Regions from separate parts of the Planococcus chinensis genome, predicted to be linked through region 1. Evidence: predicted binding sites of a transcription regulator. Region 1 holds the regulator's gene; the other holds the start of a gene.

Region 1 (10,481 bases):
AAAATTCATGTCCGATTCCAAAGCGGCAACGGCGGCATTTTTGCGCTGCGGACTGGAAGTGAAAGGCGTCGACTTCGATTTGATGCTGGGTGCTTACATCGTCAATCCGTCGCTGACGTATACGGACTTGTCGAACATCGTCCAGGAATATGGCTATACGGAAGTTTCCCAAAACGAACAGATCTACGGAAAAGGTGCGAAGAAATCCGTTCCGGGCGATTTGATCCTGCATGAGCATCTAGCGCGAAAAGCACGGACGATCTGGGAAGTGCGTCCGCTGGTGCTGAAGAAGCTAGAGGAGAACGAACAATTCGGCTTGTACCGCAACCTGGAATTGCCATTGGCAACGATCCTCGGCGCGATGGAATCGTTCGGCGTCAAGGTCGACCGCGAAAGGTTGGCGGAAATGGGCAAAGAATTATCGCATAAGCTCGAGAAGATCGAATTTGAAATCTACGGCCTTGCGGGTGAACGGTTCAACATCAACTCGACCAAACAGCTCGGGACGATCCTGTTCGAAAAGCTGGGCTTGCCGGTCCAGAAAAAAACCAAGACCGGCTATTCGACCGCAGCGGATGTGTTGGAAAAGCTGGAAGGCAAACACGAAATCATTTCGTATATTTTATTGTACCGTCAGCTTGGCAAGATCCTTTCCACTTATATTGAAGGGCTGCTGAAGGAGATACACGAAGACGGCAAAGTCCATACGCGCTTCCAGCAGGCGCTCACGACGACAGGCCGCCTCAGTTCGATCAACCCGAACTTGCAGAACATCCCGGTGCGGCTGGAGGAAGGGCGCAAGATCCGGAAGGCATTTGTGCCGTCGGTGCCTGGATGGCTCATGGTGGCTGCGGATTACTCGCAGATCGAATTGCGGGTGCTTGCGGATATGTCGAAAGATGACAGCCTGATCGATGCCTTCAAGCACGATATGGACATCCATACGAAAACGGCAAGTGATGTGTTCCACGTGCCGGCAGAAGAAGTGACGTCGAATATGCGCCGCGCAGCGAAAGCGGTCAACTTCGGCATCGTCTACGGCATCAGCGATTACGGATTGTCCCAAAGCCTGAACATCACCCGGAAAGAAGCTGCTGAATTCATCGACAGCTACCTGAAGAGCTTCCCGGGCGTCAAGAATTATATGGATACGAGTATCCAGACGGCGAAGAAAAACGGCTTTGTCACCACCATCATGAACCGCCGCCGCTATTTGCCGGATATTAATAGCTCGAACTTCAATCTGCGCAGCTTTGCTGAACGGACGGCGATGAATACACCGATCCAGGGGAGCGCCGCGGACATCATCAAAAAAGCGATGATCGATATGGCGGATGCGCTGGAGCGCGAAGGCATGCAGACGCGCATGCTGCTGCAAGTGCACGATGAATTGATTTTCGAAGCGCCGCCGGAAGAATTGGAGAAACTGAAGACACTGGTTCCTGAAGTCATGGAAAATGCAGTGGAACTGAATGTGCCGCTGAAAGTGGATTTCGCTTACGGCGACACTTGGTACGATACAAAATGATAGGAGTGCTTTTGGATGCCAGAACTTCCTGAAGTGGAAGGCGTCGTCCGCCTGATCCGGCCGGTTGCTGCCGGCAAGGTGATCCGGGATGTTTTCGTGTCGGATACAATCCGCCTTTCAAAAGAAGGGGGCAAGGAGGCCATCATCAAACGGATGGAAGCCGATGCCTTTATCGACAGCCTGATCGGCGCTGAAATTGTGCGGGTGGACCGACGCAGCAAATATATTTATTTTCAGATGAAGAAAGACAATGAGTTTTTATTGGTGAACCACTTGGGGATGTCGGGGGCCTGGTTTTTTGTCGACAGCTTGCTGTCGATCCAGGAGGAGAAGTTCCGCCGGCATGTCCATGTAGTATTGACGCTTGACGATGGAAACCTGCTTGCATATGCGGATATCCGGCGTTTCGGGGAGATGCGGGTGCTGAACGAAGAAGGGGATTTTCCGCCGCTGCTTTTGATGGCGCCGGAACCATTTGACGACGGAGCACTCGAGCATTTCCTGGACATGTCGGAAAGCCCGAAGTATAAGAACAAGCCCATCAAAGAAGTGATTATGGACGGGCGGGTGATTTCCGGCTGCGGCAATATTTACGCGACCGAAGCGCTGTTTCGGATGAAGATTCATCCGAACCGAAAAGCCGGGCGCATCAGCCGTCTGCGGAAAACGCAATTGTTCGAGGCAATTGCTACGATCCTGCTTGAAAGCATTGAAGCGGGAGGAAGCACGATTTCGGATTACCGCAACATAAACGGCGAGTCGGGGCAAATGCAGAACCGGTTCGGCATGTATGGCAAAAAACAGTGCACGGCATGCGGCAGCATGACCAAGTCCCTCCAAATCGGCGGGCGGACTTCGGTATATTGCCCGTCGTGCCAGAAGTGAGGGCTTGGAATGATCATTGGTTTGACGGGCAGCATTGCGAGCGGGAAAAGCACCGTTTCCCAAATGCTGAAAGAGCTCGGGTATCCGATTGTTGATGCCGATCAGGTGGCAAGGCAGGTCGTGGAGCCGGGCAGCGATACATTGAAAAAGATTGAAGAGGCTTTCGGCAGCGAAGTGATTTTGCCGGATGGCGGAATGGACCGGAAAAAGGTGGGCGACATCATCTTCAACGATCCGGCGAGCCGGAAAAAGCTGAATGACATCATCCATCCGGCAATCCGGGCGGAAATGATGCGCCAGCGCGCGGCCTTTCTGGAAGAAGGCCATAAGACCGTCATCATGGATATCCCGCTCCTATTCGAGAGCCGGCTTCAGCATTTCGCCGATAAGATCCTGGTGGTCAGTGTGACGGAAGAGAATCAGTTGGCGCGGCTGATGGAGCGCAACGGGCTGTCTGAAGCAGAAGCCCGAGCGCGCATCGCTTCGCAATTGCCAATGTCGGTAAAAGAAGAAGGGGCCGACGCGGTCATCTACAACAATGGCTCCATCGAAGAAACGAAATGGCAGCTCAACCGGATTTTGGATAGCTGGAATGCAGTGGAATCCTGAAAGAGGCAAAGAATAGAAGTTAAAGGTTCCAGATTACGTAAAATGTGTTATACTATATAACGAATTAAAAATAAAAGTATAACTTAATTTACTGGAGGACTAATAAATGACAGTATCTATTGCGATTAACGGGTTTGGCCGCATCGGCCGCATGGTATTCAGACAAGCCATTTTAATGGATGACATCACGATTTCAGCTGTGAACGCCAGCTATCCTGCTGAAACCTTGGCGCATTTGATTAAGTATGACACAAATCACGGAATCTTCCAGGGCGATGTGTCTCACGAAGAAGATGCGTTGATCGTCAACGGCAAACGGGTGCAGTTGGTGAATGAGCGGGATCCACTCCTTTTACCATGGAAAGAAATGGGCATTGATATTGTTATTGAGGCAACCGGCAAATTTAACGCACGCGAAAAAGCTGCACTTCACTTGGAAGCAGGCGCGCGCAAAGTCATTTTATCGGCACCTGGGAAAAACGCGGATGTCACGATTGTCATGGGCGTCAATGACGACGCTTTGGAAATCGATAAGCATGATGTCATTTCAAATGCGAGCTGCACGACGAACTGCTTGGCTCCGGTCGCGAAAGTGCTGAATGATGCGTTCGGCATCGAAAACGGCTTGATGACGACGGTCCATTCGTATACGAACGACCAGAAAAACCTTGATAACCCGCATAAGGATCTTCGCCGCGCACGTGCATGTGCACAGTCGATCATCCCGACATCTACGGGTGCCGCGAAAGCGCTGTCTTTGGTTTTGCCGGAGCTTGAAGGAAAACTCCACGGCATGGCATTGCGCGTTCCGACACCGAATGTATCGCTTGTCGACCTTGTCGTTGACGTGAAGCAGGACGTAACGGCGGAACAAGTCAACGAGGCGTTTGTTAACGCTTCCGAAAACGGCTTGACCGGCATTTTGACCCTGACGATGGATCCGCTCGTATCGGTCGACTTCAACACGACTGAACAGTCGGCAATCGTGGACGGCCTTTCGACAATGGTCATCGGCAACCGCAAAGTGAAGGTGCTGGCTTGGTACGACAATGAATGGGGCTATTCCGCACGTGTTGTGGATTTAGCAAAGAAAGTCGCAAAATCTATGGTTTATGCATGATAATTGATACGAACCGCATCCCTTGTACAAGAGGGGTGCGGTTTTTTCCTGAAAATAATTTCCTGAAAAAAAGATGTTTTTTCGAGTAATTTTTATTGCATTTCATTTCAATACATCATATACTAACATTCGTAGTCAAAAAACGACTGCGAACTTCTTCGTTACCAGCAGGTTTACGGCAACGGATGGAGCAATCTTTATTCACATGACTGCTTAAAGGGTTAGGACCTCTTTGGACTAACTTTCCCCCGTGGTAGTCAACTTTGAATATTTTGCGCATCAAAACAAAATGATATCAAAGGGGGAAAACGAACCATGGAAACAATGGGACGTCACGTAATTGCAGAACTTTGGCAGTGTGATTTTGACAAATTAAACGATATGGATTTTATCGAACAAACTTTTGTTGATGCAGCACTTAAATCCGGAGCCGAAGTCAGAGAAGTAGCTTTTCACAAATTTGCACCTCAAGGCGTAAGCGGGGTAGTCATCATTTCTGAATCGCATTTAACGATCCACAGCTTCCCGGAACATGGCTATGCAAGTATCGATGTTTATACTTGCGGCGATCTTGATCCAACTGTTGCAGCTAATTATATTGCTGAAGCGTTGAATTCAGGTACGCGTGAATTCGTAGAAATTCCGCGCGGAATGGGTCCAGTCAGTGCTGGCCAATCCAAAGTTTCAGTAAATGCATAATCCGTTAACATGAAACATACTAAGCAGAGGATAAAATCCTCTGCTTTTTCTATTTTACAGAGGAATTTTTGTTATACTATATATATTAGGCTGAAAAAATGATCGTCGAAAATCTGCGGGAGCGGCTTTGCGGCGAAGCTAGCAAAGTCTTCCAAGAGCAGTACGAAAGATGAGATTATTATATAGAAGAAACAGATAGAACGTTTAGGGAGAGGTCCATATGAGATGTCCGGCTTGCCAGCATAACGGGACGCGTGTTGTCGATTCGCGCCCGGTAGATGATAACAAATCAATTCGGAGGCGCAGGGAATGTGAAGCGTGCGGCTACCGTTATACGACCTTCGAGAAAGTGGAAGAAATGCCGCTGATCGTGGTGAAAAAAGACGGTTCGCGCGAAGAGTTCAGCCGCGAGAAAGTGTTGCGCGGTTTGATCCGGGCCTGCGAAAAACGGCCGGTGCCGCTTGAGACACTTGAAAATGTCGTCTTTGACATTGAAAAGGAACTGCGCCGAACTGGCAATGCTGAAGTGAAATCCGAAGAAGTCGGCGAGCTGGTCATGAACCGGCTGGCGGAAATCGACGAAGTGGCGTATGTCCGTTTCGCTTCCGTCTACCGCCAATTCAAAGACATTACTGTATTTATTGATGAACTGAAGGATCTTTTAAAAAAGAATCCGGAAGACAAGAAAACCGAGTAAGGCGGTGAACCATGTCTGCACTTTATAAAGAACTCCAACCCGCGGACTCGTTTAAAATCCGTTTGCCGTACCCTTTTTCAAATTATGACCGCCAGCTGTTGACGCTCCTGTACCAGCCGATGATCGGCGCGGAAGCCACGGCTTTCTACTTGACGCTTTGGGCGGAAGGGGAAGCCGGGGGAGAAGAAGCCACCCATTATTCCTTGATGAATACCTTGGGCGTGCCCATTGCCCGTATTTTCGAATCCCGCATACAGCTCGAGGCGATCGGCCTTATGAAGACGTTCAAAAGGGACGGCGATCACCGGTCGTTCGTCTATGAACTTTGTCCGCCGCTCGACCCCAAGAAATTTTTCCAGGATCCGCTGCTTTCGATGTTCCTGTTCAGCAAGATCGGTGAGACGTCCTACCGGAAAGTGCGGGACCGCTTCCTGAACCAGACCGAAATCCCGGATGGTTTCGAAGAAGTGTCGCGCACATTCACGGACATTTTCCAGCCGGTCCACGCCAAGGCGGGTTATCCGTCAGAGACGAAAGATTTCCATGAACGGACGGAAGGCGGCTATAAGACCGAGGAGGATTTCGATTTTGCGCTGCTCCGGCAAGGATTGTCGGAACAGCTTGTGCCAAAGCGCGTATTGACGGCTTCGGTCAAAGACACCATTGCCAAGCTGGCGTTCCTCTATAGCTGGGGGCCGCTAGATATGCAGAAAGTGGTGCTTTTGGCAATCGATGATGATTCCAAACTGACGCTCGAAGGCCTTAAAAAAGCGGCTTCGGAATATTATAAACTGACTGTGGCGACGACGGCACCGAAACTTGTCCAAGCCCGCAAAAAAGAGCCGGCGGAATCGGCAGAGCCGAAAACCCGGCAGGAAGAGTTGATCCAGTACCTGGAATCCGCCTCGCCTGTCGAAGTGCTCCGTGATATTGCCAACGGCAAAGAACCGTTGCCGGCCGATGTCCAGCTGGCCAACCAATTGGTCATTCAGCATGGCATGGAGCCGGCGGTTGTGAACGTGCTGCTCCAATACGTCCTGCTTCGGACGGATATGAAACTGACAAAAGCGTATGTCGAGAAAATCGCTTCGCATTGGCTCCGCAAAAATGTCACGACAGCCAAGGAAGCGATGGATTTGGCGCGCATCGAACATGAACAATACATGAAATGGAAAGCGGATGGATCGCCTTCTTCCGCCGCCAAATCTGCTACCCGCTCCAACCGCGGCAAGCCGGTGCGGGAAGAGAAGCTGCCGGAATGGTTCTATCAGAAAGATGAGGTGCAGCCGGCCGCTGCCAAGCCGCAGAACACCGATCTGGAAATCGAAAAACAAAAACTCCTCGCTAGACTGGCGATGAAGAAAGGCAAGGGTGATTAAATGGAGCCGATTCGCGAAACATTGAAACGGGTGGTCAATGCCCCCGCTTTCTCGGAGCGCTACAACGATATGCGAAAAGAAGTGCTTGAAAATCACGGCGTCCAGAAGTTCCTGGAAGAGCATTCTTCTGAAATCGATAAAAGCACCGTGGACAGAGGGCTGCATAAATTATACGAGTACATCGACCAGTCCCACGATTGCAATAAATGCCCGAGCTTTGAAGGCTGCATCAACCATCTGAAGGGCTTCGAGCCGAATTTGGTATTGGAGCGCGGGACCATCGGCATTTCCTATACGCCGTGCCGCCTGAAAAATGCCCACGACAATAAACGCCGGGCATCTTCAATGATCCACAGCATGTACATGCCAAAAGAAGTGATGCAGGCGACGCTCAGCGGCTTTGAATTGGATGACAGCCGGATGGAAGCATTCCGTGCCGTCAGCAAGTTTTTGGATGAAACGACCGGCCCGGATAATATGCCGAAGAAAGGCCTGTATTTGTACGGCAAATTCGGCATCGGAAAATCCTATTTGCTGAGTGCCGTGGCCAACGAACTGGCAGAGATGAACATCCGGTCCGTCCTGGTGTTCGTCCCGGAATTCATGCGGGAAATGAAACAGGCGATCGGCGATCAGACACTGCAGGAAAAAGTCGATTACGTCAAAAAAGCCGATGTCCTCATGCTTGATGACATCGGTGCGGAAGCGATGTCGAGCTGGACACGCGACGAAGTGCTCGGTACGATCCTCCATTACCGGATGGCGGAGCGGCTGCCGACGTTCATGACATCGAACTTCAGCTATTCTGAACTCCAGCACCATTTGACGTATTCCCAGCGCGGCGAAAAGGAAGACCTGAAAGCGGCCCGCGTCATGGAACGCATCCGCGCGCTGACGGAACCGGTGAAGCTGGACGGCAGAAACCGCAGGAATTGATTTTAAGGGTGTTGCATTTTGGAGATTTTCGCAGTATAGTAATAACAATCAGAATATGATTTGAAATGCTTTGACAAGGACAAGAGCGGAACTGTACGACTTTCTAGAGAGAGAAGCCACCGGCTGCAAGCTTCTCAAGTACCGGCACAACGCTTACCACCTTCGAGCAGCAGCTGTGAACTTTGGAGTAGCAGCTGACGGTACCGGCCCGTTAGCCGATGCAGAGCTTCGTTTTGGACAGGATCTTTCTGTCCCGAATAGAAGAAGGGTGGAACCACGAACATAGCTTCGTCCCTTTGGGATGAGGCTTTTTTTATTTGTCCGGAAAACGGCAGTCCCTTGGCTGCCGATTGGGTCGGGCAAGGTGTTCAAATCTAAATGAAAAAGGAGAGAGTAATATGTCAGACATGATTCAATTAACATTCCCTGATGGAGCAGTAAAGGAGTTTTCCAAAGGCACGACTACTGAAGAAATTGCTCAATCCATTTCGCCAGGCCTCCGCAAGAAAGCATTGGCCGGAAAAGTCGGCGACCAGCTGGTGGATTTGAAATGGCCGATCTCCCAAGACGGCAGCATCGCAATCATCACACCGGATTCCGATGAAGCGCTGGAAATCCTGCGCCACTCGACTGCGCATCTATTGGCCCAAGCGGTGAAACGCATTTATCCGGATGCCAAACTTGGCGTCGGCCCGGTCATCGAGAACGGATTCTATTACGATATCGATTCCGAAACGGCCATCACTGCAGAAGATTTGCCGGTCATCGAAAAAGAGATGAAGAAAATCATCAACGAAAATATTGAAATTGTCCGCCACGACGTTTCGCGTGCAGAAGCGCAAAAACGCTTCGCAGCAATCGAAGACCCGTACAAATTGGAGCTTCTTGAAGCGATTCCGGAAGACGAGCAAGTGTCGATCTATGAGCAAGGCGACTTTTTCGACCTTTGCCGCGGAATCCACGTGCCGTCGACTGGCAAGCTGAAGGAATTCAAATTGCTGAGTGTGGCCGGCGCGTATTGGAGAGGCGACAGCGACAACAAGATGCTGCAGCGTATCTACGGAACTGCGTTCTTCACAAAAGACGAGCTGAAAGCGCATCTGGCCATGCTTGAAGAAGCGAAAGAGCGCGACCACCGCAAGATCGGAAAAGAACTGAACTTGTTCATGAACTCCCAGAAAGTCGGCCAAGGCTTGCCGATGTGGCTGCCAAAAGGCGCGACTATCCGCCGCATCATCGAGCGCTATATCGTCGACAAGGAAGAAAGCCTGGGCTATGACCATGTCTATACTCCTGTCATGGGAAGCGTCGACCTTTATAAGACAAGCGGCCACTGGGACCATTACCAGGACGATATGTTCCCGGTCATGTCCATGGACAATGAAGACCTTGTGCTCCGGCCGATGAACTGCCCGCACCACATGATGATCTACAAGCAGGGGATCCATTCCTACCGCAACCTGCCGATCCGCATTGCGGAACTTGGGTTGATGCACCGCTACGAAATGTCCGGTGCGCTTTCAGGGCTACAGCGCGTGCGCGGCATGACATTGAACGATGCGCATATCTTCGTGCGCCCCGACCAGATCAAAGAAGAGTTCAAGCGCGTCGTCAACTTGGTGATTGAAGTTTACAAGGACTTCGATATCAAAGATTATTCATTCCGTTTGTCTTACCGTGATCCGCAAGACAAAGAGAAATACTTCGACGACGATGCTATGTGGAACCGCGCCCAGGCGATGCTGAAAGAAGCGATGGACGAATTGGCGCTTCCTTACACTGAAGTGGAAGGGGAAGCAGCATTCTACGGTCCGAAAGTGGACGTCCAAGTGAAAACTGCACTTGGTAAGGAAGAAACGTTGTCTACTGTCCAGCTTGATTTCCTATTGCCGGAGCGCTTCGATTTGAACTATATCGGAGAAGACGGCAAACAGCACCGTCCAGTCGTTATCCACCGCGGCGTTGTTTCAACAATGGAGCGTTTCGTTGCCTTCCTGATCGAAGAGTACAAAGGGGCCTTCCCGACATGGCTCGCACCGGTACAGGTGGAAGTGATTCCGGTTTCGCTTGATGCGCACAGCGAATACGCGAAACAAGTTCAGGACAAGCTTCGCTTGAACCGCCTGCGCGTTGACATCGACGAGCGGGATGAGAAACTCGGCTATAAGATACGTGAAGCCCAGATGCAAAAAGTTCCTTATATGCTCGTAATCGGCGACCAGGAACTCGAGAACGGCTCCGTGAACGTCCGCAAGTACGGCGAACAGAAGTCCGAAAGCATGCCGTTCGACGACTTCCTCAACATGGTCAAGAGCGAACTTCGGTAAGGTTAATTAGCTATAACTATCGATATTCCGCAAAACAGCTTCGCTTGCCTGCGGGCGAGCGCCAAGCCTCCTCAGCCGCGTTGCGGCTTCCGGGGTCTCGGCTTTCTCGCTATCCCGCGGGCGTCTCCGCTGTTTTGCTTCATATCTTAGATAGTACTGCTAATTATGTGAAGCGATCACCTTTTAAAGAACTATACCAGCGCCGGCGCGACTACGAGCTAGGTGATAAAAAGGCCCAAACTACTTTTGGGCCTTTTTATTTGCGACGAAGCTAGCGCGGCGATGATTTTCATACACTATA
Region 2 (10,481 bases), 210 kb from region 1:
TGTTGCGTCGATGACGTTGTCCTGCATGCGGACGCCGACTTTGACGGTTTCCTTCAAGGCTTCGAAGTCCACTTGCTTTGTCTGCGGATCTGCAAAGCGTGCCAAGTTGACGGCAGCCAGGTTGCAGACCGAGTAAGGCGCCAGCGGCTGTTCGCCGCAAGGGTTCGTTGCTACCACTTTTTGGCCGTAAGCTGTAGCGTTCGTCTTGGCGTTGGCATTGTCGATGAAGAAAATGCCCGGCTCAGCTGAATACGTTGCACAGACGTTGATCAAATTCCACAGTTCGCGGGCTTTGATCGTGCGGTAGACGCGTACGCCGTGGCCCATGCGCTCCCATTCGCGCACATCACCGATTTCCTGCCACTGTTCGTTATAGATGGCCATTTCTTCAGGCGAATACGATTCGACCGCCGGGAAGCGCAGGTCGTAATCCGCATCTTCTTCGACCGCTTTCATGAAATCGTCTGTCAGGGTCACGGAAATGTTCGCGCCTGTCAGGAATTCTTCGTTATGGACCGAGTAGGTTCCGCCGTCGCGCAGCTTCGTTTCAGCATCGCGCATGATCTTCTCGTTGAATCCGCCCATTCCCGGAATCGCCCGGTAGTTCAGGATCCCTTGGTACATGGCCTCCTCCTGTTCGAGGAGCGGCTTGAACTTCAATTTCTCATTTGCCAGCTTTTTGATCATTTCGTCTTCCGTATTCTCGATCAAGTAGCGGAGGATGCGCGGGTTCTGCATTTTTGAAATGATGAATTCCGCGATATCCGGATGCCAATCAGCCAGCATGATCATTTGGGCGCCGCGGCGGGATCCGCCTTGTTCGACCAGGTGCGTCAATTTTGCGATGTCGTCGAGCCAGGAAACCGATCCCGATGATTTTCCGTTGACCCCGCGCGCAAGCGTGTTTCTCGGGCGCAGTGTAGAGCCGTTCGTGCCGACGCCGCCGCCCCGGGACATGATTTCCATCACTTGTTTGCGGTGGTCTGAAATGCCTTCACGCGAATCTGCCACGAATGGCATCACGTAGCAGTTGAAATACGTGACGTCCGTGCCTGCGCCGGCTCCGTATAGGACGCGGCCTGCAGGGATAAATTTCAGGTTGACCAGCTGTTCATAGAACTTCCCGAACCATTCTTCGCGTTTTTCCGGCGTCGTTTCAACAGAAGCAAGTCCTGCAGCGTTGCGTTTGGCAATCTGCTCGTAATAGACTTCCAGCGGTTTTTCGATGACATCAAGCGAACGGTTGACGATTCCCGCCTCCGCTTCTTCAGGTTTGTCGATCGCGCTGCGGTAGTCTTCTTCGATCCAGACTTTTGCTGTGTTCGACGTTCTGTCGACCGATACGATATACCCCAAGCCGCGTGCCGGGAATTTCGGATCCTCCTTGACTGTCAGCACGACAAAGTCGCCCGCTTTCAGCGTCTTCTTTTCCGTATCCTTGTATGAATAGCGGTCGATCATGACGAGGCGCGATACCCCTTTATGTGTTGTTTTCATGTCCGGGGTGATCGCAAAAACTTGCGGGAACGCTTCGATGTCGCTGTTCAAACTCACCGGATTTAGAGAATATTCTTTTTGAGTGGCAGAAACCATTTGACAATTCCTCCTTCATATTATATGGAGTAGACACTATATATAGTATTATTACATTTCCCATCGTACTATATGTTGAAACATCGAAGCAATAACAAAATTTTGCTTCCAGTTTCACGTGCCGTCTCAAAGCTGAATCCACAAAGGTTTCCACCGTTTTTGCCTATGTAAAATGAGTCTTTAGACTCCTCAGACCCGCAGATTCCAAGCCGGATTGGCATAGCGCATTTCTTCAATCTTCTGAACTTCCAGACGCTGTTCCGCTGAGAGCGAAAACGGCTTCAGCCGGATGCCGAGAGCCGCTTCGAACCCGGCTTTGAACGCGCTTGCGCATTCTTCATGAGTGGCGTTCTCCTGCCGCAGCTCATTGATTGCCGCCGCTTTTTGGGGTATTTTCCTGCGCATGCGCTCTTTTGCTTCTTCGTCCGGAAACTTGAAGACCGATAATAATTTCTCAGCATCCAAGTCGAGCAGGATGGCACCGTGCTGCAGGATGACCCCTTTTTGGCGCGTCTGCGCGCTTCCGGCAATTTTGCGCCCTTCGACCACCATCTCGTACCAGCTTGGTGCATCAAAGCATACGGCGCTTTTCGGCTTTTTCAAATCCGCTTTCTGGCTATCGGTCAGCGGAACGGAAAAGGACGCATCGAGTCCGAGGTTCCGGAATCCCTCCAGCAGTCCACCGCTCAGCACCCGGTAGGCTTCGGTCACCGTTTCCGGCATGTCCGGGTAATCCTCGCTGACAATGATGCTGTATGTCAGCTCGTGTTCGTGGAGGACCCCCCTCCCGCCAGTCGGCCGGCGCACAAAGCCGAGCCCGAGGCGCTCCACTTGCTCCATATCGATTTCTTTTTCCACTTTCTGAAAATACCCGATTGAAAGCGCTGCAGGCTCCCAGCGGTAAAACCGGATCACCGGCGGGATGGCCCCTTCGCTGTGCCAGTTCAGCAGCGCTTCGTCGAGCGCCATATTGAATGACGGTGTCCCTTTGCCTGAATCAATAAACAACCATTCCGGAAAATTCACAAGATCGCCCCCTAATTTCTTTAATTAGTGTAACATTGCCATTGAACATGAGTCACTCCATCTTTTATAATGGAGTGAGATTAGAAAGGGGCAAGAACAGTGGAGTTTCTTTATATTACTTTAGGCGTAGTAGCCGCATTGCTGATCTTTGCAGCAATTTCGTATTTCCGCATCAAGAAGGCCGTCACCACTTTGACGCAAGAGCAGTTTATCGAAGGATACCGCAAAGCACAACTAATTGATGTGCGGGAACCGAAAGATTTTGCGAACGGCCACATCCTGGGCGCGCGCAACATCCCGCAGACCCAACTGAACCAGCGCTACCGCGAGATCCGCGCTGACAAACCGGTTTACATCTACGACCAGAACGGCGCACGCAGCGGCCGGGTGGCGTTGTTCCTTAAGAAAAAAGGATATGACCAATTGTATCAATTGCAAGGCGGCTTCAAGCAATGGACCGGCAAGGTCAAAGCCAAATAATCATCTAGAGCCTTTCCCAGGTGTGGAAGGGCTCTTTTCGTTTTAACGAAACGATCCGGACTGGAGGAAAATCATGTTGCCCAAAATTCTTTTTCCCCACGGGGAAACTCTTAGGGAAACGCTGCCCCATTATGCAGAAGTCGCAGCTGTTTCCGAAAAAGCATTGGCTGCACTCGATGAACGCTCACAAGGAGAATGGTTCCACGTCGATATCGAAGAAACGATTTCGCGGCTGCATACCCATCTGCTCGACCTGATGGAAAAGGGGCTCCTGAAGTTTGAAACCCTGTGCTTTTTGTATCAGGCCCGCCCGCTCGGCAAAATTGCAAGCGCAGAAGAAGACGATCAGAGCGGCAGCCTGCGGGTGCGGCAGAGCTTTGAAAACCGACTGGTCTTTTTCCCGGACTACGATGTCGCCCTTTCACAATACCAGCTCTTCACGGCTGCGGAGAACGCATGGCCGGAATTCCAATTTTTCGCTAAATCGGAACCTGCTGCCCTCGCTTTCCTGGAAGCTATGAACGAGCTGCTGCGCATCGAACTGATGAACAGCATTACGTTCCTTGTGGACACCGACGAAGGCGTAAAACGCCGGAATTACGGGGAAATGGCCATCGTCAACCGCGATGATGTCATTTTGGAAGCAGGCATCAAAAAGGACATTTTCCGCTCGATTGATGAATTCTTCCTAGAAGACGGCGTGTTCTTCAAAGAGTACGGCGTCCCGTACAAACGCGGCATCCTGCTTTACGGAGCCCCCGGCAACGGCAAAACGACACTCGTCAAGTCAATCACCGGCTCCACTGAAGCGCCGGTCGTCTACTGGCAGATCACCGAATTCACATCCAGCTATACCGTCCAGGAAGTATTCGGGACCGTGTCGAGGCTTGCCCCTGCGATTCTGGTCATAGAAGATATCGATTCGATGCCTGAGTTCACCCGTTCGGTCTTCCTGAACACGCTTGACGGCACGCAGTCCCGTGAAGGCCTTTTTATCATCGGGACAACGAATTACCCCGAGCGGATCGATCCCGCACTCATCAACCGGGCTGGCCGGTTTGACCGGGCATACGAGATCCCTTCGCCTGACAAAAAACTGCGCAAGCAATACCTGCAAAAACTCGACGTCAAATCGATCTTCACTCCCGAACAGCTGGATGACATGGCCAAACTTTCAAAAGGCCTGTCGATTTCCCAGCTCAATGAACTGTACATGTCCACTGCCCTGAACTGGCATTACGAAGGGGAGACGAAATACGGCGAACGCATCCAGGAACTCCAAAAGCAGAGCCGCCGCGCTGCAAAGAATGATTGGGAAGAAGCCGATTCGCCCATCGGATTCGGATGAAGAACCGGTATAATGGACAGCAAAAGAGCCCGCCTGCGGAAATCTGCAGGCGGGCTCTTCGTTTGTTCTATTCAGCTTTGGTATAGCGCAGGACCGGCTTGCGGGCCGCCTGTGTTTCATCCAAGCGTTTAATGACAGTCGTGTGCGGTGCATTCTGGACGATTTCCGGATTGTCTTCCACTTCTTTTGCAATCTGGATCATCGCATCAATGAAGGCGTCAAGCGTTTCTTTCGATTCTGTTTCGGTCGGCTCGATCATCATGCCTTCTTCCACGTTCAATGGGAAGTAAATCGTTGGCGGATGGTAGCCGAAGTCCAGCAAGCGCTTCGCCATATCAAGCGTCCGTACGCCTAGTTTCTTCTGGCGGCGTCCGCTCAAGACGAATTCATGCTTGCAGTGGCGGTCATATGGCAAATCGAAATGCGGCTGTAATTTGCGCATCATGTAGTTGGCGTTCAAGACGGCATATTCCGTCACGGCTTTCAGGCCGTCCGGTCCCATGGTGCGGATATACGTATAAGCACGGACGTTGATGCCGAAGTTGCCGTAGAACGGCTTGACGCGGCCGATCGATTCCGGGCGGTTGTAGTCGAACGTAAAGCTGTCGCCTGATTTCACCAGCACCGGGCTTGGCAGATACGGAATCAGGTCCTTTTGGACACCGACAGGGCCTGAACCAGGGCCGCCGCCGCCGTGAGGGCCGGTGAACGTCTTATGCAGGTTCAAGTGGACCACATCAAAGCCCATGTCGCCAGGGCGTGCTTTCGACATAACGGCGTTCAAGTTGGCGCCGTCATAGTACAATTTGCCGCCGACTTCGTGGATGATGGCAGCCATTTCCAGAATCTGTTCTTCAAACAAGCCGAGTGTGTTCGGGTTGGTCAGCATCAAAGCAGCAGTATCAGGACCGACAACGCGCTTCAAGTCCTCAAGATCGACCAGGCCGTGTTCGTTCGATTTCACTGTTACGGTTTCAAAACCGGCTACTGTTGCCGATGCCGGGTTGGTGCCGTGTGCAGAATCCGGAACGATGACTTTGGTGCGGTTCATGTCGCCTCTTGACTCGTGGTAAGCGCGGATCATCATCAGCCCTGTCCACTCGCCATGTGCGCCGGCAGCCGGCTGGAGCGTCACTTCGTCCATGCCGGTGATTTCCTTCAGATGCTCTTGAAGGTCGAACATCAATTCCATCGCACCTTGAACGGTAGACTCGTCCTGAAGCGGATGGATATTCGCGAACCCAGGGTAGCGTGCTACGGATTCGTTGATTTTCGGGTTGTACTTCATCGTGCACGATCCTAACGGATAGAACCCAGAATCGACACCATGGTTGCGCTTGGAAAGCGCTGTGTAATGGCGCATGATATCCAGTTCAGACACTTCCGGCAGATCAGCCGCTTCATCGCGGATCAAACCTTCCGGCAAGACATCGGCCAAATCGATTTCCGGCACATCTAGGTCCGGCAGGCTATAGCCGACGCGGCCTTCTTTTGTCAATTCAAAAATGAGCGGTTGGTTGTCTTTATGCATGAGTAGCCCCCATTTCCTGCACTGCAGCAGCAAGTTCCTGCACGAATGCATCGATCTCTTCTTTGGTGCGCTGTTCGGTCACAGCAACAAGTGTATGGCCTTGGAGTTCCGGATAGCTGCGCCCTAGGTCATAGCCGCCGATCATGCCTTTTTGGAGCAGGCGGGCGTTCAATTCTTTGGACGGAGCTTTCGTTTTCACGACGATTTCGTTGAAATGTGCGCCGCCGAATACCACGTCAAAGCCGGCCCCTTGCAATTGCTGTTTCATGTAATGCGTTTTCGTGATGTTCTGCACGGCAATCTGTCTAGTGCCGTTTTTGCCGAGCGCCGTCATCGCCACGGAAGCCGCAAGGGCATTCAGCGCTTGGTTCGAGCAGATATTCGATGTCGCTTTGTCGCGGCGGATATGCTGTTCGCGCGCTTGCAGCGTCAAAACGAATCCGCGGCGTCCGTCTTCATCGACTGTTTCGCCGACCAAACGCCCAGGGACTTTGCGCATCAATTGTTTGGTGACTGCGAAATAGCCGCAATGCGGTCCGCCGAATGCCTCAGAGATGCCGAACGGTTGAGCATCGCCGACTGTGATGTCCGCTCCGAGCTTGCCGGGCGGCGTCAATGCGCCGAGCGCCAACGGGTTTGCAGAAACTGCGAACAAAGCGCCCGCTTCATGGATGACCGGTTCAAGGGCTTTCAAATCTTCCACTTGGCCGAAGAAGTTCGGGTATTGCACCATGACTGCAGCCGTGTCGCCGTCAATCATCGATTTCAAAGCTTCGATATCCGTATGGCCGTCTTTCAATGGCACTTCCTCCACGGCGATCGATTGGCCAAGCGCATAAGTGCGCACGACATCTCGCGTTTCCGGATGTACGGCGCGGGATACCAAAATCTTTTTGCGGCGCGTGTGGCCGGCTGCCAGCATGCCGGCTTCGGCAAGCGCAGTTCCTCCGTCGTACATCGAGGAGTTGGCCAGGTCCATGCCTGTCAATTCGCTGATCATTGTCTGGAATTCGAAGATGGCCTGCAGCTCCCCTTGCGAGATTTCCGGCTGGTACGGCGTGTAAGCTGTATAGAACTCAGAACGCGAAATCACGTGGTCGACGATGATCGGCTTGTAATGGTCATAGACGCCTGCACCGAGGAATGAAGCATAGCGGTTCGTGTCCGCATTTTTTGCGGCCAATTGCGCCAATTCCTTTGTCAATGAACTCTCGGATTTTGCCGCTTTGATGTTGTATTCGCCTTTGAAACGCACTTTTTCCGGGATATCTGCAAAAAGCTCATCGATTGACCCTATGCCGATCGCTTCCAGCATTTCTTTTTCGTCTTGAGACGTCATTGGTAGATAACGATGTTTCATCGGTAGCTGTCCCCTTTTCAATTGAGATTATTTTGAACGCTTGTAAAATGGCGTTTCAGCTGTTTTCGCTTTCAGGCGCTTGTTGCGGATCTCCACTTGGAGTTCCGTACCGAGCTCTGCAAATTCACTTTTCACCAAAGCCAGTCCGATGTTCTTTTTCAAAGTCGGCGACTGGGTGCCCGTCGTGACTTCCCCGACCAGCTCCCCGTTTGCGTAAACCGGATAGCCGTGGCGCGGAATGCCCTTATCGATCATTTCAATTCCCACGAGTTTGCGGGGCACGCCGTTCTCTTTTTGGGAGGCCAGCGCTTCTTTGCCCGAAAAATCTTCTTCTTTGTTCAGCTTCACAACAAAATTCAGGCCGGCTTCAAGCGGCGTGATGTCCTTCGACAATTCCTGCCCGTAAAGCGCGAGGCAAGCTTCAAAACGAAGCGTATCGCGTGCACCAAGTCCTGCCGGCACTGCTCCGTCCGCTTTCCCTTCTTCAAGGATACGGTCCCAGAGGGCGACGACCGCTTCCGGGTTTGCGTAAATTTCAAATCCGTCTTCTCCTGTATAACCGGTTCGGGAAACGATGACTTCATGGCCGGCAACCGGCACATCCATTTTAAAGCGGAACGGTTTGATTTCAGACAAGTCCTGTTCCGTCAACCGCTGGAGGATCTCCATAGCGAGCGGCCCTTGGAATGCCAATAAACCGTAATTTTCAGATTGATTATCAAGCGAGACGCCATCGGTTAAAGACTTCTGCATCCATTCGAAATCCTTTTCGATATTCGATGCGTTGACGACCAGCAGATAATTGCCGTCTTCGATCTTATAGACCAGCAAATCATCGACAGTACCGCCGTCAGCGTAGCACATGGCCGTATACTGGGCTTGCCCGTCTTTGATCTTGGACACATCGTTTGTGACCAATTGTTGCAGGTAAGGCAAGCTATTGGGGCCCGTGACAAAGATTTCGCCCATATGGGAGACATCGAACAAGCCCGCTTTGGTTCTGACCGCTTCATGCTCTTCTTTAATGCTTGAAAATTGGACTGGTAGTTCCCACCCTCCGAAATCGATGGTCTTTCCACCGTGTTTCGAATACGCCTCAAAAAGTGGGGTGCGTTTCAATTCTGCCATTCATCTTCCTCCTCGATAATCAAATTCCGCAAAAAAAGACAGAGATTCCCCTGCAATAGGGAAATCTCTGTCCTGGAACCTGAAAGTTTACCTTTACGGCTTTCCTCTTTGGTAGCTGCCAAAAGCAGCGTTCTCCAGAGATGCGTCCTGTACGAGTCTTTTTGCCTGAGAGATTCATGGCATTTTGCCATTTGCTCCTTCGGCGACGCTTGCGCGTTCTCTCCCCGTACACTCATCCGCCCAAATCTAATGTTTGGTCCAAACCGTTATACAGAATAGTATAACTTCGTCTATATCCTAACATTGTTCTGAGGGAAGCGCAATCTTTTTTCATCGTGCCGTTAAAACACGAACATTAAACATGATAAGCGGCTTTTTCATCCGCTTTTTAGCCGATTAACTTGAAAAGCCGCGTATTGGGTGATCTGCCGCAGCGTCCGGAATTCCGTGCGGATCGTAATATGTGCTGCCGCTTTATAATTCCGGTAGCGTTTTTTGAACATCGCTTCAATTTCTTCCCGCGTCGATTGCTGGACGATCGGCCGGTTCGGGTCTTTGTGGATCCGCCGCCAGATTTCCCGGAAAGGGGCATCGAGAAACAGGACCAGCCCCGTGTCCCGCATGATCCTGCGGTTCACTTCGCGCATGGCCACGCCGCCGCCCGTCGATATGATGCAATTATCGTGGTTGAAATTTTGCAAAAATTCGGTTTCCAAATCGCGGAAATACTCTTCTCCATACAGTTTGAAGATTTCCGGGATCGGCATGCCGGTCTGCCGGACGATTTCTTTATCCATATCATAGAAAGGCAGCTTCAAAGCAAAGCTGAGCCTCCTGCCGACTGCGCTTTTGCCGCAGCCCATAAATCCGACCAAATATATTCTTTTCATCTTACCACCCAATGCACCCTGCTACTCAGGTATTTTATGTTGTTCAATTTCACTTAGTAGTTGTATCGTAGCATGTCTATGCATATTTTCCAATCCATCATATGTTCGGTATTGGACCGAATAGACGGCTGTCCCGTGGAACAGCAGGAGAAGGGCTGACAAGAAAAAAATTACAGAGACCGGATAAACGGATCCTTTATTGCCCTTTAGGCTGTGTAAAAACATATTCCGCCTGTTCGACTGTGCCATTGGCCATTTCTGCGCGCAGCGCCAGCTTGTTGCCGTTGATGGTGAACCGGCAGTCCCGGATATCCGTCAGCATGACTTCGTGGCCCTGCCGGAATTTCTGCTTCCGGAGAAACCGGTCATACAGTTCGATATCGTATTCTTCCGCTTCGCGGACGATGCGCACGCCTCCTCCGTTATTGATGACTTCGATCGATTCGATTCCTTTCAGATAGCTTTGCAAATCCACAGCGAACAAATGCCACTCGGCTGTCTGGGCATCGGCTTCTGCGGAAAAACGGATCATGAAGCCGAAGAACAGCACGATGAGCGGCAAAAATATCATCAGCACCAGGAGCTCAAGCAGCGCATTCAACAGTGTGAAGCCTCCTTCGCCAAGGCACTTCATTCGACACATACACGCTGGCGGCGGTCCCGGTAATCATCGTATTCCACACACAGGCGATCCAGCATCTCCCAGCTGTAGACCCGGCCGTTGACTGTGCGTGCACCGTGCCGGTTTTCTGTGGCCGCCATTTCTTTTGCTGCTTCGTGCATCGTTTCGTACGCAACCATCCGCTCCCTTTTCAGGTGCAGCGATTGCTGGAGCTGCTGCATCACCGGCAGGAGCGTCCCGAACAACATGAAAAGCATTGCCAGCCCCAGTATTGTTTCAGCCCAGGAAAATCCCTGTTCATTCAGAAAGCACCACCCTCCCTTTTCCCAGATGGACGACAAGCACCTTTTCGCCCCGGCTCGTTTCAAAACGCAGCGTGCCCGCAGATGTCACCGATCCGTTTGCTGTGAAGTACACGCCGTTCAGATTGCTGGTCTTTTTGAGCCGCACAGTTTCCGGCAGCTTCCGCGGCGGCATGAGAGCCTGGAAGTTCTGGACCACTT

What was found. The regulator NrdR, encoded in region 1, represses ribonucleotide reductase genes. The targets are predictions, from matches to a motif close to AACACNATATATNGTGTT.
Region 2: ACFSDB_RS14395 (vitamin B12-dependent ribonucleotide reductase) is a predicted target of NrdR. The motif match lies at 1,626-1,643, and genes of this name have one in related genera.

The regions. Positions count from the first base shown of each region.
Region 1 is NZ_JBHUFW010000011.1:142,224-152,704, forward strand. Features, by position in the region: gene polA (DNA polymerase I) at 1-1,528, shown strand, start outside; gene mutM (bifunctional DNA-formamidopyrimidine glycosylase/DNA-(apurinic or apyrimidinic site) lyase) at 1,544-2,413, shown strand; gene coaE (dephospho-CoA kinase) at 2,423-3,022, shown strand; gene ACFSDB_RS13305 (glyceraldehyde-3-phosphate dehydrogenase) at 3,129-4,142, shown strand; gene speD (adenosylmethionine decarboxylase) at 4,458-4,841, shown strand; gene nrdR (transcriptional regulator NrdR) at 5,062-5,538, shown strand; gene ACFSDB_RS13320 (replication initiation and membrane attachment family protein) at 5,550-6,917, shown strand; gene dnaI (primosomal protein DnaI) at 6,918-7,853, shown strand; gene thrS (threonine--tRNA ligase) at 8,252-10,180, shown strand.
Region 2 is NZ_JBHUFW010000011.1:357,035-367,515, reverse strand. Features, by position in the region: gene ACFSDB_RS14395 (vitamin B12-dependent ribonucleotide reductase) at 1-1,593, opposite strand, end outside; gene ACFSDB_RS14390 (lipoate--protein ligase family protein) at 1,783-2,562, opposite strand; gene ACFSDB_RS14385 (rhodanese-like domain-containing protein) at 2,719-3,099, shown strand; gene ACFSDB_RS14380 (AAA family ATPase) at 3,173-4,447, shown strand; gene gcvPB (aminomethyl-transferring glycine dehydrogenase subunit GcvPB) at 4,515-5,978, opposite strand; gene gcvPA (aminomethyl-transferring glycine dehydrogenase subunit GcvPA) at 5,971-7,338, opposite strand; gene gcvT (glycine cleavage system aminomethyltransferase GcvT) at 7,366-8,466, opposite strand; glycine riboswitch at 8,610-8,702, opposite strand; gene ACFSDB_RS14360 (shikimate kinase) at 8,844-9,356, opposite strand; gene comGF (competence type IV pilus minor pilin ComGF) at 9,553-9,990, opposite strand; gene ACFSDB_RS14350 (hypothetical protein) at 9,987-10,235, opposite strand; gene ACFSDB_RS14345 (competence protein ComG) at 10,276-10,481, opposite strand, start outside.